2 regions of the Halobacillus sp. H74 genome follow, and region 2 is predicted to be linked to the other one. Evidence: predicted binding sites of a transcription regulator. Region 2 holds the regulator's gene; the other holds the start of a gene.
The links. The regulator NrdR, encoded in region 2, represses ribonucleotide reductase genes. The targets are predictions, from matches to a motif close to AACACNATATATNGTGTT.
Positions count from the first base shown of each region.

Region 1: ACTWPX_RS13570 (vitamin B12-dependent ribonucleotide reductase) is a predicted target of NrdR. The motif match lies at 3,672-3,689, and genes of this name have one in related genera.

Region 1 is NZ_JBQQCI010000005.1:246,423-254,997, forward strand. It holds gene gcvT (glycine cleavage system aminomethyltransferase GcvT) at 1-169, shown strand, start outside; gene gcvPA (aminomethyl-transferring glycine dehydrogenase subunit GcvPA) at 191-1,540, shown strand; gene gcvPB (aminomethyl-transferring glycine dehydrogenase subunit GcvPB) at 1,533-2,993, shown strand; gene ACTWPX_RS13565 (rhodanese-like domain-containing protein) at 3,045-3,425, opposite strand; gene ACTWPX_RS13570 (vitamin B12-dependent ribonucleotide reductase) at 3,782-6,355, shown strand; gene mntR (transcriptional regulator MntR) at 6,632-7,063, shown strand; gene ACTWPX_RS13580 (patatin-like phospholipase family protein) at 7,178-8,065, shown strand; gene ACTWPX_RS13585 (SA1362 family protein) at 8,094-8,501, opposite strand.
Region 2 is NZ_JBQQCI010000009.1:41,427-50,001, forward strand. It holds gene dnaI (primosomal protein DnaI) at 1-471, opposite strand, end outside; gene ACTWPX_RS17770 (replication initiation and membrane attachment family protein) at 491-1,846, opposite strand; gene nrdR (transcriptional regulator NrdR) at 1,917-2,381, opposite strand; gene ACTWPX_RS17780 (cytosolic protein) at 2,421-2,795, opposite strand; gene speD (adenosylmethionine decarboxylase) at 3,045-3,422, opposite strand; gene ACTWPX_RS17790 (glyceraldehyde-3-phosphate dehydrogenase) at 3,660-4,694, opposite strand; gene coaE (dephospho-CoA kinase) at 4,822-5,421, opposite strand; gene ACTWPX_RS17800 (manganese efflux pump) at 5,434-6,036, opposite strand; gene mutM (DNA-formamidopyrimidine glycosylase) at 6,085-6,924, opposite strand; gene polA (DNA polymerase I) at 6,941-8,575, opposite strand, start outside.

The DNA.
Region 1 (8,575 bases), on a different contig from region 2:
GGTCATCGGTTTTGTTACTACAGGTACCCAGTCCCCGACGCTTGGCAAAAATGTCGGACTTGCATTGTTGGATAAAAAATATACATCGGAAGGGACAGAAGTCACTGTCCAAGTGCGTAAGCGCCGTTTGAAAGCGAAAGTCGTCTCAACACCATTTTATAAACGATAATGATTCGAGGGGGATATACGTATGGAATTTCGCTATTTGCCAATGACTGAAAGAGATAAAAGAGAGATGCTTGAGGGGATCGGAGTAGAGCAATCGGATGAACTGTTCTCTGATATCCCTGAAAATGTCCGCTTCAAGGGAGAATTGGACATCAAGGCACCGAAAAATGAATTTCAACTAATGAAGGAACTTACGAAGTTATCTGAACAGAATGTCAATCTGAAATCACATTCCTCTTTTTTGGGAGCGGGGGTGTATGATCACTACATTCCTTCCATTGTCGATCACGTAATATCCAGGTCAGAATTCTATACTGCTTATACTCCATACCAACCGGAAATATCCCAGGGTGAATTACAAGCTATTTTTGAATTCCAAACGATGATTTGTGAACTGACCAGCATGGATGTCGCTAATTCTTCAATGTACGATGGAGGAACTGCTTTAGCGGAGGCGGTCAACCTATCCGCTGGCCAGACTAAGAAGAAAAAGGTGCTCGTATCGAAGGCGATCCACCCTGAATCACTTGCTGTTATTCACTCTTATGTTAAAGGGCCGGGAGTGGAAGTGGTTGAAATCGATCACAAAAACGGTATGACTGACCTTGATCAATTAGAACGTGTGCTTGATGATGATACCGCAAGTGTTGTAGTCCAGTATCCAAACTTTTTCGGGCAAGTAGAACCGTTAGATAAAGTCCGTTCTCTTGTAGATACACAGAAAAAGGCGATGATGATCACATCAAGCAATCCTTTAGCTCTCGGTTTCTTGACACCCCCTGGTGAATTTGGTGCAGACATTGTCGTCGGAGATGCTCAAGTATTCGGAATCCCGGCACAATACGGAGGGCCGCATTGTGGTTACTTTGCAACTACTAAAAAATTAATGCGCAAGGTACCAGGACGCCTTGTAGGTCAAACGGTCGATGAAGAAGGGCGACGAGGGTTCGTTCTCACTCTCCAGGCGCGTGAGCAGCATATCCGCAGGGATAAAGCGACATCAAACATTTGTTCCAACCAGGCCTTGAATGCCCTGGCGTCCTCTGTAGCCATGTCTTCTTTAGGAAAACAAGGATTAAGGAAAATGGCTTGGATGAATATTCAAAAAACCTCTTATATGAAGAAAGTGTTACAGGAGAACGGTTTTGAGGTAGCTTTTGAGGGCCCTTTTTTCAATGAACTTGTCGTTAAGCTGAGTCATGATGTCGCTGAAGTTAATCGTGTGTTATTGGATAGAGGTTTTATCGGAGGCTATGACTTAGGTCAAGTAGATAGGAGTTTAACAAAGTCGATGCTCATCGCTGTCACAGAAATCCGCACTAAAGAAGAGATCGATCAATTTGTCAGGGAAATGGGGGATATCCATGGCTAATCAAGATTTTCCAGTGATTTTTGAACTGAGCCAAGAGAGTCGTACAGGTTTCAGCCTGCCTGATTTGGATGTACCAGAAGTCGATGTTGAAGACATGCTTGGAGATGTGTATGTCAGAAAGGACGAACCGGACCTTCCTGAGGTAAGTGAGCTTCAAATTATGAGGCATTATACAGCTTTGTCGAAGCGGAATCATGGAGTAGACTCTGGCTTCTATCCTCTTGGATCCTGTACGATGAAATACAATCCGAAAATGAATGAAGATGTGGCCCGTCTGACAGGCTTCAGCCATATCCACCCACACCAGCCGGCAGAATCGGTCCAGGGGGCCTTGCATTTGATGTATGATCTGCAAGAGTCTTTATCTGCTATCACCGGGATGGATACGGTAACCCTTCAGCCTGCTGCAGGTGCGCACGGAGAATGGACAGGACTTATGATGATACGTGCCTTCCACGAAGCCAACGGTGATGAAAATCGTACGAAGGTCATTGTTCCTGACTCCGCTCATGGGACCAACCCTGCGTCTGCAACAGTAGCCGGCTTTGAAGCTGTGACTGTCAAATCGGATGCACGTGGCCTTGTAGATTTAGAAGACTTGAAACGTGTGGTTGATGATCAGACAGCAGCGTTGATGTTGACGAATCCAAATACGCTGGGGTTGTTTGAAGAAGATATTGAAGAAATGGCAAACATCGTCCACCAAGCTGGAGGTAAGCTGTATTACGATGGGGCGAATTTAAATGCTGTTTTAGGCTATACTCGACCTGGGGACATGGGTTTTGATGTTGTCCACTTGAATCTGCATAAAACATTCACTGGACCTCACGGGGGTGGAGGACCTGGTTCTGGACCAGTCGGTGTTACATCAGAATTAGCTCCTTACTTACCAAAACCGATTTTGACAAAAGTGAATGATACTTATTTGTTCGATTATGACCGTCCGGATTCAATCGGGAGAGTTAAACCTTACTATGGGAACTTCGGAATCAATGTCCGCGCCTATACTTACATCCGTACAATGGGGCCGGAAGGTTTGAAGAAGGTAAGTGAGTATGCCGTGATTAATGCGAATTACATGATGCGCCGTTTACAAGGCGAATTTGAGTTGCCTTTCGATCGTCATTGTAAGCATGAATTTATTCTTTCTGGTAAGCGTCAGAAGAAGCTAGGTGTCCGCACATTGGATATGGCGAAACGACTATTGGACTTTGGCTACCATCCTCCGACAATCTATTTTCCGATCAATGTAGAAGAAGCATTGATGATAGAACCGACGGAAACAGAGTCTAAAGAAACATTGGATGATTTCATCGATGCGATGATCCAAATTTCTAATGAAGCAAAAGATGATCCCGAAAAGGTTCAAGAAGCACCGCATACTACAATTGTCAGCCGAATGGATGAAACACAGGCGGCGCGAAAACCAGTACTGAGGTATATCAAAGAATAATAGAAAAACCGGAGTCCACATGCAGCGGGCTCCGGTTTTCTAATGTGAGATTTATTTTTTCGTTTTGATTTTACCAGACCACTTTTTAAATCCACCTTGAAGCATGTTCAAGTCTTCATAGCCTTTCTTGTGTAACATCATAGCTGCACGGGCAGATCTCGCACCACTTTGACAATACAAGTAAACAGGCTTATCTTTGCGGATTTCCACAAGTCGGTTTTTCATTTGTGAAAGCGGAATGTTTCGTGCACCCAGGATGTGTCCGCCATCGAACTCTTTTGATTCCCTCACATCGATCAATTGTGCCTTCCTGTATCCTTCGCGAAATTCATCTTCAGTCAATGTGTTCATGATTTTTCTAGCTTTGAAGAATCTATAAACACCGAAGGCAATGATTGCTGCAAGTGCCCCGATTAAGATCCATAATTCCATGATTCCATCCCCCTCATTTCTCTACTCCTCTATCTATTATAGGAGGGAATCGACTGCATTTCAAAAATATTTTTTGCACTGCTTATAAAAAATGCTGATTTGATGAGATTGAGGCGACATCTCGGGACGCAAATGATGAAAAAGGTGATGAGGGTGAAAAATAATTGTATTTACTTTCGCTCACTTGCTTTTTCATCGATATTCTTATGATTTCCTGATTGACAAATTTCTACACACTTGTTCAATAACACAATATATTGTGCGACTTTTAAAAAAAGGCACAATATATTGATTAACTTTTCATGAGTGTGGTATGTTACTTATAGTAGATTTATTAATTAAGGGAGAGATGCAAGATGCAAACAACTACCTCCGCGGATGTTCATACAAAAATAAATGTGGAACGATTGAATGCTGATATTCGTCAGTTTTCACAAGTACATGAAATTACAGACTCCATGTCTATTACACACAAAGGTGTGTCGCGACTAGTCATGCTTGATCGTTATGCGTTTAAGGATACAGAAAAGCTTACATTATCGGAAGGGGATTTTGTTGTTCTGACAGTTAAGGACGACCCTAAATTCCCGGCTCGAGGCTTTGGATTTATTCACTCCATCGATTGGGATACACATGAAGCGATCGTACGAGTCGAGAATGAATTTTTGAATGTACTTGACCATGAAGAAGAACGTAAAACCGGGCTGATTCGAAGGAATCTGGATACGATTGACAAGCCTTTGGAAGTATACTACGAACAGATTGCGTTAAGAAACGCAACAGGGCTGGCAGAAGTAGAAACAGATCCCCGGAGAAAGAGTCAAAGCTTTCAAGAGTTTTATGAAGAACTTTCTGATCTTAACTTCATCCCGGCCGGCCGTGTATTATACGGAGCAGGGTCCCAAACGGATGTCACTTATTTCAACTGTTATGTGATGCCATACATTCAAGATTCACGGGAAGGGATTTCGGATCACCGCAAGCAAGTGATGGAAATTATGTCGCGGGGTGGAGGAGTTGGAACAAATGGTTCGACGCTTCGTCCAAGAAACACATTGGCTCGCGGGGTTAATGGAAAATCTTCTGGCTCCGTCTCCTGGTTGGACGATATAGCTAAACTCACGCATCTGGTCGAGCAAGGCGGGTCAAGACGCGGAGCGCAAATGATCATGTTAGCTGATTGGCATCCAGATATCCTCGAATTCATCATTTCTAAAATGCAGAACCCGAGGATCCTTCGATTTTTGATTGAAAATACAGAAGATGAACAAATAAAACAACTTGCCAAGGACAGGCTTAAATTTACGCCGCTAACTGATACAGAAAAGGATTTGTATCAAAGTGTTGTGAATTATAAACATATTCAAGGGCAGGGTGGTTTTACAGATAAGAGCATACAGGAAGCTGAAGAGAAACTTCAAACAGGCGGCACGTATTCCGTTCATAATTCAGAGTTTCTGACCGGAGCGAACATCTCTGTCTGTATTACAAAAGAATTCATGGAAGCGGTAGAAAATGGCACAACATATCAGCTGCGTTTCCCGGACGTTGAAAATTACACAGCAGATGAAATGACGACGTATAACGCCGAATGGCACAACAGCGGTGATGTCCGTGAGTGGGAAGAGCGTGGTTTCGGCATTCGTACCTATCGTACAGTCCAGGCGGAAGAGCTTTGGAATCTGATCAATATTTGTGCGACATACTCTGCTGAACCTGGAATCTTCTTTATTGATAACGCCAATGAAAAAACAAATGCTACAGCATACGGTCAAAAAGTCGTAGCAACAAACCCGTGTGGAGAACAGCCTCTTGCGCCGTTTTCCGTTTGTAACTTAGCAGCTGTAAACCTGGCTAGCGTTGCTGATAAGGAATACAAACGGGTTGATTTCTCCAAGCTTAAGCAAACCGTTGAACGGGGAGTGCGTATGCAGGATAATGTGATCGATGCTACCCCGTATTTCCTGGAAGAAAACAAAGTCCAAGCCCTTGGTGAACGCCGCATAGGTCTTGGGGTTATGGGGCTGCATGACTTATTGATCTACTGTGAAACTGTCTATGGTTCAGAAGAAGGCAATAAGTTGGTAGATGAGATTTTTGAAACAATTGCAACGACTGCCTATCGTGCTTCAATCGACCTTGCTAAAGAAAAAGGAAGCTTCCCTTTCTTAGTTGGTGGTACAGATGCGGAGACGAAAAAACTTCGTGAGCGCTTTATAGAAACAGGTTACATGAAGACGATGCCGCAGGATATCCGAGATGGGGTACTGGCTTATGGTATTCGTAACTCCCACCTCCTCACTGTAGCTCCAACAGGAAGCACAGGTACAATGGTCGGAGTAAGCACAGGTCTTGAACCTTATTTTTCCTTCTCTTATTACCGTAGTGGACGTCTAGGGAAATTCATTGAAGTGAAAGCGGACATTTTACAAGAATACCTGGACCAGCATCCAGAGCAGGATTCTGATGAGCTGCCGGAATGGTTCGTTACGGCGATGACGATGAGGCCGGAAGATCATGCTGATACTCAATGCATCATTCAACGATGGGTGGATAGCAGTATATCCAAGACGGTGAATGCACCGAAAGGGTATACCGTGGAACAAGTTGAAAGTGTCTATCAACGCTTATATCGGGGTGGAGCCAAAGGTGGTACGGTTTACGTCGATGGCAGTCGCGACAGCCAAGTATTGTCCCTGAAAGCTGAGGAAAATGACTTTGATGGTGAACAGACGGAACTTTTTGAGGAAGAAGAGAATACTCCTCGCGTCGTCTTGATGGATACCATTCAGGAATTGGATAAGACTAATGTCACGATCGGTTCAGAAGTTGGCGATACATGCCCGGTTTGCCGCCAGGGGACCGTGGAAGATATCGGTGGTTGTAACACATGCACCAATTGTAACGCTCAGTTGAAATGTGGACTCTGAAATTGACAAACACCAGATGAGGTCCCGCCTTGTCTGGTGTTTGTTTTCTGATATTAATAGAAAATTTGAGGGAGTAAATTAGGAGATATCTTCATCAATAAGTACGCAAGCTTATTCAAAGCGTGACCTTGCTTGTCACAAGGTGGAAACTAGTGTATCATTTTTATGGAAGAATGAGTCTTACTTAACATAGCTCTACGCCTTATGCTATGGAATCCTTAAGGCGCGAGCACAATTGTTCAGCACCTACATATGACAGGTTATTGGGGGTTCAACATGCCAACACCAAGCATGGAAGATTATATCGAACAAATATATATTCTTATAGAAGATAAAGGGTATGCACGGGTATCCGACATTGCAGAAAATCTCCAGGTGCATCCATCCTCTGTCACAAAAATGGTTCAGAAATTGGACCGTGATCAATATTTGAATTATGAAAAGTATCGCGGTCTAATCCTAACACCAAAAGGGAAGAAAGTTGGTAAACGTCTTGTCTACCGCCACGAACTTCTCGAACAGTTTTTAGAAATTATCGGGGTCGACCACGAAAATATCTATGAAGATGTTGAAGGAATTGAACATCATATGAGCTGGAATTCTATTGATCGCATTGGCGATCTCGTCCAATACTTTGATGAGAAACCGGATCGTGTGGATGCATTGCGCGATGTTCAGAAGAAAAATGAAGAACAGAATGAAGAGTGAAAAACAGACGCATGGATTTCCATGCGTCTTTTATTTTTCAAATTTCTTCTTGTGTCTTGCCGTTCTAATTCTTTTATCTCGCGTTTATAATGGAATAAAGTGGGGTGAATCAGGATGAAAGTGGACGGTGTTTTTTCCGGAGGTGGTGTCAAAGCCCTTGCCTTTATCGGTGCTCTGGAGGAGTTGGAAAGTCAAGGTTATTCATTCCATCGAGTGGCGGGTACTTCGGCTGGTGCGATTCTTGCCAGTCTGACTGCAGCCGGTTATTCCGCAACAGAGATCAAAGAGAGATTGAAAAGCTTATCGTTTGAAGAACTCGTCGATGTTCCGATCACAGATCGACTTTTTCCATTTATGAAGTGGCTGCTCTTATATTTTCGTATGGGTTTGTACAAAGGTAATCAACTCGAATTCTTGTTGGAAGAGTGGTTAGAAGAAAAAGGTGTGCGCACGTTCGCAGATATCCCTCAAGGCTCATTGAAAGTCATATGTTCTGATTTGACCCTTGGAAGGATCGTTGTTCTCCCTGATGATTTGAAAAAGGTGTATGGCATTGAACCGGCCACTTTTTCTGTCGCAAAAGCGGTCCGAATGAGTTCAGGGCTTCCTTATTTTTTCATCCCCGTAAAAATCCATGGAAAAAGAGGAAAGTCTGTCATAGTAGATGGAGGAGTGTTAAGTAATTTTCCACTTTGGATATGGGAAAAGAAAGAGGGATGTAGAACACGGCCCATAATTGGAATGAAATTGAGTGATGAACCTGATAAATTACCGGAGCAGAAAATCCAGAACGCGATTCAAATGTTTCATGCCTTGTTCAAAACGATGCAGCAAGCTCATGATGCCCGCTATATATCCAGATCCATGAGTAAAGACATTATTTTCATTCCTGTAAATACGATTGAGACGACAGATTTCGATATGAGTGAGGAAGAAAAAGAAGCATTGATGCATCTTGGGCACGAGCATGCAAGGGAATTTTTGAAACGGTGGAGCAGATAACTTTCTAAACGATAAAAAATCGAGTCACTTAAAAAGTGGCTCGATTTTTATCTTTGCTTTTATTTCCTTCAATGACACGCAATTGAGGTGTGTTCGTTCTTTTGCGTTTTTTCTTGCTGAATGGAGAAGATTTGGCTGGTGTTTTAGCTGCGTTGGTCTTTTTAACTGGCGGACTCGGTTGTTTATATTTTTGTTTAGACTGTTTTACCGCTTGTTTGTATTTCTTCATATCATTGCGGTTTCCGCCCGTTCCCCCTCCAAAACCGCGGTTGCGGAGGAAAAAGAAGTAAATTGCTCCATAAAGGAGGGCAGCAATTCCGATCATCATAACAATCGATGTCAAGAAACTAGAAGTGTTTGTAAACAGTTGGATGGCAACGAAAAAGATGGCTAAACCGATCAATGTGTACATGACAGGAGTCATCCATTTACGCATATGATCATTCCTCCCTTCTAATGAATGTCGCTTAGTGTATGATTATTAATTATATACCCTTATTCGGACCATTA
Region 2 (8,575 bases):
ATCATTAAGATTTTCAATATAATGCACAGTTTTCTCTACAGCTCGTCCCCGGTCCGGATCCTTAAGGTCCAATCTTTCAAGCGAAGCTTCTAAGATTTCCCGCGGCATGTGTAAACTCTTAACCAGCGACTTCTGTTGTTCTTGTTGTTCATGCTGGCGTTGACGTCTGCATTTATCATAAGCAAGCTTCACATCTGAACCTTCCACTTCAAGGCGAGGGACATAGCCAGGCAGTATGTTTATACATTCTTCTCTGGAAGGGCACTTCTCACAATTTTTGGACTGTGTCCGGTATTCATATAGTTTGATTAATTGTTTCTCAAAAGCTTCATTATCTATTTCCGGATGCTCCTCCATGAGCTTTTTAACATCAGAAGACTGCATTACTTCTTCTTTCATTTGATTCATGCGCTGCTGAAACTGCTTATTCTCCCTCATCCATTTCTTTAAAGACTTTTGAATGGGTTCCATGGTTTTCACACCCTTTATGTCAATTTCCTTTTTTCGTTAGCTTTTTGATTCTTTCTGCAATATTATCTGTGTTCACATTTGTAGAACCTGTTTCTTCTTTAGTTGTTGAGGATTCCTGATTAAACCACGCGGGGATAACTTCCTCTTTGCTGTTTTTACGTTTCTGGGACTTCTGCTTCCCCCATTGCTGGTACTTTTGGTGCTCGGCTTTGGCTAAATTCATCGCTTGACGGACGGTAGTTACATTCTTTCTCGCCCAGTGACTTGCGATTTTTTCTAAATAAGGCTTTGATAACTTCATATCCGTCTTCAACAAAACATAATGTACGAGAACGTTCATTACACCTGGGGCTATCCCTTGTTCAGTCATAACATCCCGGATAAGTTTCAGGTCTTGCTCAGAAGCTCGATTCCCCTGTGACACATCTTCTAAAAGTTCCCTTGGAGAAATACTCTCCAGCATCTCAATGAATTGGTCCTCTTTACTCCCCTGATCAGAAGTTGAATCATCTTTCATTTTATCACGGCCATCAATATTGCCGCCTGGAGCACGTCCATTATTTACTTCTTTCATGAAATCGTGGCAAGCAGATTTAAGCTCCTCTTCAATCAAGTAGTGGTTCTCATCAATCGCCCAGGTCACCGCTTTTTCTAACTCGACATTAGATAGATCATAAAGAGTGGCCAGTTGAATGATCAATTTCTTGTTTCGACCTGTCAGAATCCGCTCAGTAGGATACATACGTTTTTTCAAGGCATGATGCAACCACTCAAAATCAACGCGGCTGGAGGAGGTAGTCGGCCCCCGATGTTCTGTTTTGACATTCTGAGTTGCTAATTGGTCTGTTTCGGCTCGGACAGATTCAATCATCTTACTGTGAAACACTTCATCAAATGTAGCAGTAACTTCAGTAAACCCCTCTAAAGCCTTGACCGTTGGCACAAAACGTTCCTTTAATAGTTCATATTTCGAAGAACCGAGTTCATGATATAAAAGTAATGAAAGCATATCATCCTGGAAGAATTCGTCCGGTGAAAAAGGTGGATAAACCGAATAAACATATTCAGCCTGCTGATTTTCATCGGTAGAACGAAACGTTCTTAGAAGTCCGATGGCTTCCAACTTGCCTCTAGCTTCATATATTTTATCCAATGGTGCTGATAAATAAGCCATCAAAGTATGATGAGACTGGACCTGGCTTTCATCAGTTATGTCCGATTCAGAAATGAGGAGATGATATAAAGATATAGCTAGTCGTCCGACTATTGGCTGGTAAAGGTGAGATAATGAACGATGAAAACTTCTTGGCAACTCTCCCTGACGCAAAATCCGAAAACCATCAACGGGTAAGAGCTTACCTATAGAATACTTCATGGTTCTCCACCTCCTTTGTTCTAAATGAGTCAATCGGAATCTATGAAAAAGAAAATGAGCCGCGGTTGGCTCATTCCTTATCCTCGTGTTTAATTAGGTCTTTCAACTCGTCAATAAAGACATTAATATCTTTAAATTGACGATAAACAGAAGCGAACCTTACATAGGCAACTTCATCGATCTGTGATAAACGTTCCATCACCATTTCACCGATATCTTTACTCAAAACTTCAGAAACCCCGCGATTTCTAAGTTCTTTTTCAATATCCATCGTTACATTATCTAGTTCTTCTACCGCAACAGGGCGTTTTTCACAAGCACGAATTAATCCTCTCATCAACTTTTCACGACTGAATTCTTCCCTTGTACCTTCTTTTTTCACAACAATCAAAGGAACCTCTTCAATCCGTTCAAAGGTCGTAAATCTGAAATCGCACTGTTCACACTCTCTTCTTCTTCTAATGGCTTGACCTTCTTCAATCGGTCTCGAATCAAGGACTTTCGTACTTTTGTAGTGGCAATTAGGACATTTCAAAATTAATCAACTCCACATCGTCTTCGTTTCGACATCGCACTAAGATGGATCGACAGTAGCGAATTGACTATCCAGCTTTTTATAAAACTGGACAATCAAGTTCCGACTGAACCCAAAATCCACTGGCCCGCCTGAGTCTGTTGTCACAGAGAAATCGACTGCCGTACGGAAAGGTCTTACCATAATGATAGTAGCTACTACAAACGCCCGCCTTTTGCCTTTATATTTGACCGTTACTTCCCCACGGTCTTTAGAAACAGCAACAATTTCAGAAGGTGATGAAAAAAGCTCTTCTACCGCCTGGAAAACATCGTCACGCTTGGCTTTATAATAGTGTGTGACAAGCTCAGAATCCTTATGCTTTTCACTAGTTTCAGAGTGAGTGCTGAAATATCTGGAAATAAATGCTTTCACTAAACTAACCCCTTCAGTCCATTCGACATTAACTCCCTACATTTTAACATGATTCAACAAAATAAGAAATGATTTATAAAGTGTATAAGTGAACAGGGAGCTACAATAAATATAAGCAAAAACACAGCGTGATAGTATTCTTGAAGACTCAATCCGAGACAGAGGAGGGAGTTACCGGATTGGGAATCCACGACAACCTTTGCTATTAAAAAAACCATGCAGGAATCCCTGCATGGCTACATTCATTCTTCATAGAGCACGGGATTCCTGCACTTCAACAGGCCCCATTCCTCTGGGCACTTCAACGGTTTCATTCTTTCCTGCCTCTAAAGCATCTACAATATATTGAGCAGCTACATTAGGATCGATGCGGTCTCCACAAGTGTACACATCAATACTTGCATACCCATGTTCGGGGAAACTGTGAATCGTCAAATGTGATTCGGATATTATGACTACCCCGCTAACACCATGAGGAGCGAATTTATGAAAAGCAACCTCTCTTACCTCGGCTCCTGCTTTCAGTGCAGCATCAACAAAAACTTGTTCTATATACGACATATCATTCAATTTACTTTCATTACAATCCCAAAGTTCTGCAATTACATGTCTTCCCATTGTATCCATACTTAGGATCCCCCTTTGTACATTCACTTCATTCCTTCTGAAATTACAGCCATGTACTACCACGGGGGAAAGTTAGTCCTGAGAGGTCCTAACCCTTTGAGCAGACATGATAATAAATGAAATTCAGAAGTTCAAAAGAAAGTATATACGGTTTACCCCCAATTTGCAAGATTTATTTTCCCTATAAAACTTGCTCACTGGTCCCTAGTATAAGATACATACGGGCTTCTTTTCTAGTCAGGAGACACGCGCCTTCGTTTCATGCTTCATTAGATTACCCACGTGTTTCGCAAGATCTACAACACGGCAGGAATAACCCCACTCATTATCATACCAAGCCAACACTTTCACTTTACGATCATCAATTACTTGGGTGGATAAGCCATCAATAATCGCAGACGCTGGAGAAGTCGTGTAGTCTATAGAGACTAAAGGTTCATCATTATATTCCAAGATTCCCTTCATTTCTTTACTGGCTTTCGCTGAAAACGCCTGATTAATTTCCTCAACCGTTACTTCCTTCTTTAAATCTACAACCAAATCTACTAACGATACATTCGGTGTTGGTACTCTCAGAGCCATTCCATTCAATTTCCCTTTTAAACTCGGAATCACTTCACCTAAAGCTTTCGCTGCCCCTGTTGAGGTCGGAATGATAGATTGAGTGCAACCACGAGCTCTACGCAAGTCTTTATGAGGATTATCCAGATTCTTTTGATCGTTCGTGAAAGCATGGACTGTAGTCATCAATCCATTTTCAATTCCGAATTTATCTTCAAGCACCTTTACCACAGGAGCTAAGCAATTTGTTGTACAAGACGCATTTGATATTACATCGTGTTCACCAGGGGAATAGCTTTCTTCGTTCACCCCCATCACGATGGTTGCATCCACTTCTTTTCCAGGAGCTGTAATAATCACTTTCTTAGCCCCTGCTTCCATATGCAAGGCCGCTTCCTCTTTTGTTCTGAACTTTCCTGTTGCTTCTATGACGATATCAATATCCAATTCATCCCACGGTAAATCTAAAGGATCCCTCGTGGAACAAAGTTTCACTTTCTTCCCATTCACATCAAGACCGTCTGATATGACGTGTATTTCGCCGTTAAAACGACCATGTACGCTATCATACTTCAACATGTGAGCAATTGTTTCAGCTGGATAACTGGCATTCACCGCCACCAACTCTACAGATTCATCGACAACTGCCTTTCTGAAAACCATACGACCAATTCTTCCTAAGCCATTAATGGCGATCTTTGTCTTCCCCATGTTCCAGCCCCCTATATATGATATACTTTAAAACGTTTTTTCAGAAATAGTATAACATATTGCAAGCGCTTTTACAGTTAGAACTATAACATTCCACAAAAAATAACACGTCACCCTCGACGTGTTATTATACGATGTTCCACCTATGAAGTATGTCTTTTAATTGTTGAAAACTTTCTTCCACCGTTCCATTGTTGTCAATCACTGCATCCGCCAGTTCCGCCTTTTTACTGACTGGCATCTGGGATTTGATTCGTTCAAGGGCATCTATGCGTTCTGATTGATCCCTCTCCATTAATCTCTCCAGTTGGGTGTCTTCATCTACATAAACCACAAGTGTCCGTTCTACATAATCCATTAGCTGACTCTCGAATAATAAAGGAATATCTAAGACCACCGCCGGAGAAGCTCCATCTTTATAACTGTCTCTTTGTAAAACCATTTCTTTTCTTACTTCAGGATGGACGATTTCATTTAATTGTTTTCTATGATCTTCATTGGCGAAAATGAGCTTCCCGAGCTTTTTTCGGTTAAGCGTTCCATCTTCATGCAAAACCTTTCGCCCGAACACATTTACAATTTGTTTGTAGGCAGGCTCTCCAGGCTCCACCACATCCCTTGAAATTTGGTCGGCATCAATTACTGGTATATTTAGTTCTGAGAACATTTTAGAAACGGTGCTTTTTCCACTGGCAATACTACCAGTCAATCCAATCACTAAAGTCATCATACACTTCCTTTACGATAGCTTGATCAAGCCGATGATAATGAGCAGGACACCAGGCAGAATTGATAAGCTCTCAGCTTTATCACTTAACTTAGTTCCGCTCAGCATCCCTCCCCCTAACATCAAAAAGGTAGCTGCTGTAATTAATAATGCAGTGTGAAAAGTCGGTATTCCAATTAACGCTCCACTAACGCCGGCACCTATAGTGTCCAGCGATAACGCCGCACCTAGCAGCCATACCTCTTTACCGCGAATCCCTCCGGATCGGTCAACATCTGCGGCAATAGGATCGTTCAATACTTTCGTCGGATGTAGCCAAGGCTCAACTTCTTCTGTTGTCGTCTTATCCTTTTTAAAAAACTGCCACAGGAAATAAATGCCGATCCCAATCAATGCTGACGCTCCGACTCTTTCAGCATCCTCTGGTGCAACAAAATTAATTAAAATGTGACCAAAATAAGAGGAAAGTAAAAACATTCCCCCAGAAACCAATGCTATGAGGGCAATCCCTTTCATAGTAATCCGGACTTTCTTCAACCCCAGCACACAACCGATTCCAAAACTGTCGATGCTGACGGCTGTAACAAACAAAAACATGAACATACCAATCCCCATGAATTCCCACACCTTTGCTCTTTAAGCTGTGGGATAGTATATGGGTATTTACCTGGGAATGTGTAATGGCTGACATTGCGGACAAATATGTGTACCGCGCCCGCTCACTTTAAGCTTAGTAATGCCGGTACCGCACTTAAAGCACTCTCGATCTTGCTTTCCATAGACACGGAGCTGCTGTTGAAACATACCGATTTCCCCTTGACTATTCAAGTAAGAGCGAATAGTGGTCCCACCCTGATCGATGGCTTCCAAAATGACATTGATACTAGCTTTCCGCACTTGTTCAGCTTCTGATTTCGTCAAAGTTTTTGCTATTCTTTCAGGATGGATACCTGCACGGAAGAGTGCTTCATCCACATAAATATTCCCGAGGCCCGCTACGATAGACTGATCCAACAAAACAGCCTTCATATTACGTGACGTTTTCAATAATTTATTGTAGAAATAGTCAAGAGTGAAAGCTTCCTCAAAAGGGTCAGGTCCTAACTGCAACAAAGGCTTGTTAACAGCTTCTCTTCCTTTTTGAAATGCATGCATCGTCCCGAATTTACGCACATCGTTATAGCGCAATTCCGTTCCATCTGTAAAATGGAAGACGACATGGGTATGCTTAGGTTTATCAACAGATGCATCGTACACTCCAAATTTCCCTTCCATTCTGAGATGGGAAACAAGGGAGATATCATTCATTTGAAAGATTAAGAATTTCCCTTTACGATCGATTCCCTCTATTGTTTGACTAATCAGTAATTTTTCAAACTCTTCCGGATCTTGTGGCCTTTTGATGATATTCCCCCAAAAAACCGAGACCCGCTCAATTTTTTTACCGAGTATCATCTGGTGCAAAGTCTTTCTTACGGTTTCTACTTCAGGTAGTTCTGGCATGCTGCATTCTCCTTACTTACTTTGCATCGTACCATGTGTCTCCATAGGAGGAATCCACTTTCAGAGGTACATCAAGTTCTACCGTATTCTCCATGACAGAGGCAACGATTTTTTCCAATTCCGGGATTTCTTCTTTCGGCGCTTCAATAATAAGCTCATCATGTACCTGAAGCAATACTTTTGCTTGAAGCTTTTCTTTCTGCAGGCGTTCCTCCAAGTCAATCATGGCTTTTTTGATAATGTCGGCAGCACTACCCTGAATAGGTGTATTCATCGCTGTTCGCTCGGCAAAGCTTCTCATGTTGAAATTACGACTTTTAATATCAGGAAGATAACGGCGTCGATTCATGAACGTTGTCACATAACCGACTTCCTTCGCTTCTCTGACTGTTTCATCCATATAAGCTTTCACTCCTGGATAGCTCTCGAAATATTTATCGATAAAAGCCTGGGCTTCCTTACGGTTGATACCGAGACTTTGAGAAAGGCCATAATCACTGATGCCATATACAATACCAAAATTGACAGCCTTTGCTTGTCTTCTCATTTCTCCAGTTACTTCATCACTTGCTACACCGAATACTTCACTCGCAGTCTGGGTATGGATGTCCTCTCCGGCCTTAAAGGCTTGCACCAATTTCTCGTCCTGAGCGATATGAGCTAAAACCCGAAGCTCGATTTGAGAATAGTCACTTGCAAATATCAACCAACCCTCTTCCGATGGTATGAACGCTTGTCTTATCTTACGTCCTTCCTCCAATCGGATCGGAATGTTTTGGAGGTTAGGGTCTGTTGAGCTCAAACGTCCTGTTTGCGTAAGAGCTTGATTGAACCGTGTATGAATTTTGTTCGTATCTTCATGCACAACTTTTAATAGCCCTTCAATGTATGTGGACTTCAATTTTCTCAGCTGACGGTTCAATAATATCTTTGGAATGATTTCATGTTGACCTTCCAACTGTTCCAGCACATCTGCAGAAGTTGAATATCCTGTCTTCGTTTTTTTGATTACGGGCAACTCCAGTTTTTCAAAGAGAATGGGCCCGAGCTGCTTAGGAGAATTCAAATTGAATGATTCACCAGCCAGCTGATAAATTTCTTCTTCAACTTTGTTCAAACGGCCTTCTAATTCTTCACCCATTTGTTGAAGACGCTCTACATCTACCCTTACACCCCGGTGTTCCATGCGTCCCAAAATAACAGCAAGTGGCATTTCCAAATCTTTATATAACTCGTATTGTTCATTTTGTTTCAACTCTTCTTCCATATCATCTTTCATCAGGTATAAAGCAGATGCTTTTCTACTTATATGCTCGTGGAAGGTTTCGTCGTTATCCGGGCGTTTCAATTTAGCGCCTTTTCCATAAACTTCTTCATCATACTTCACCTCAGCAGCCCCCCTCCTGTGACCGACTGCTGGAATATCGTGGTTGTTCTCTGAAGGGTTGATCAAGTAAGAAGCGAGTAACAAATCAAAAGAGATTCCCTTCATCTCAATTCCATGGCGCATAAGTGCTACTAAAGTACGTTTTGCGTCAAATACCCATTTTTCTTTTTCCTTATCTTCCGCCCATTCCTTAAAGGCTTCAGATTGTTCAGCTTGTTCAATAGATATGACGTACTTTTTATCATCATTGACGATGGCAATGCC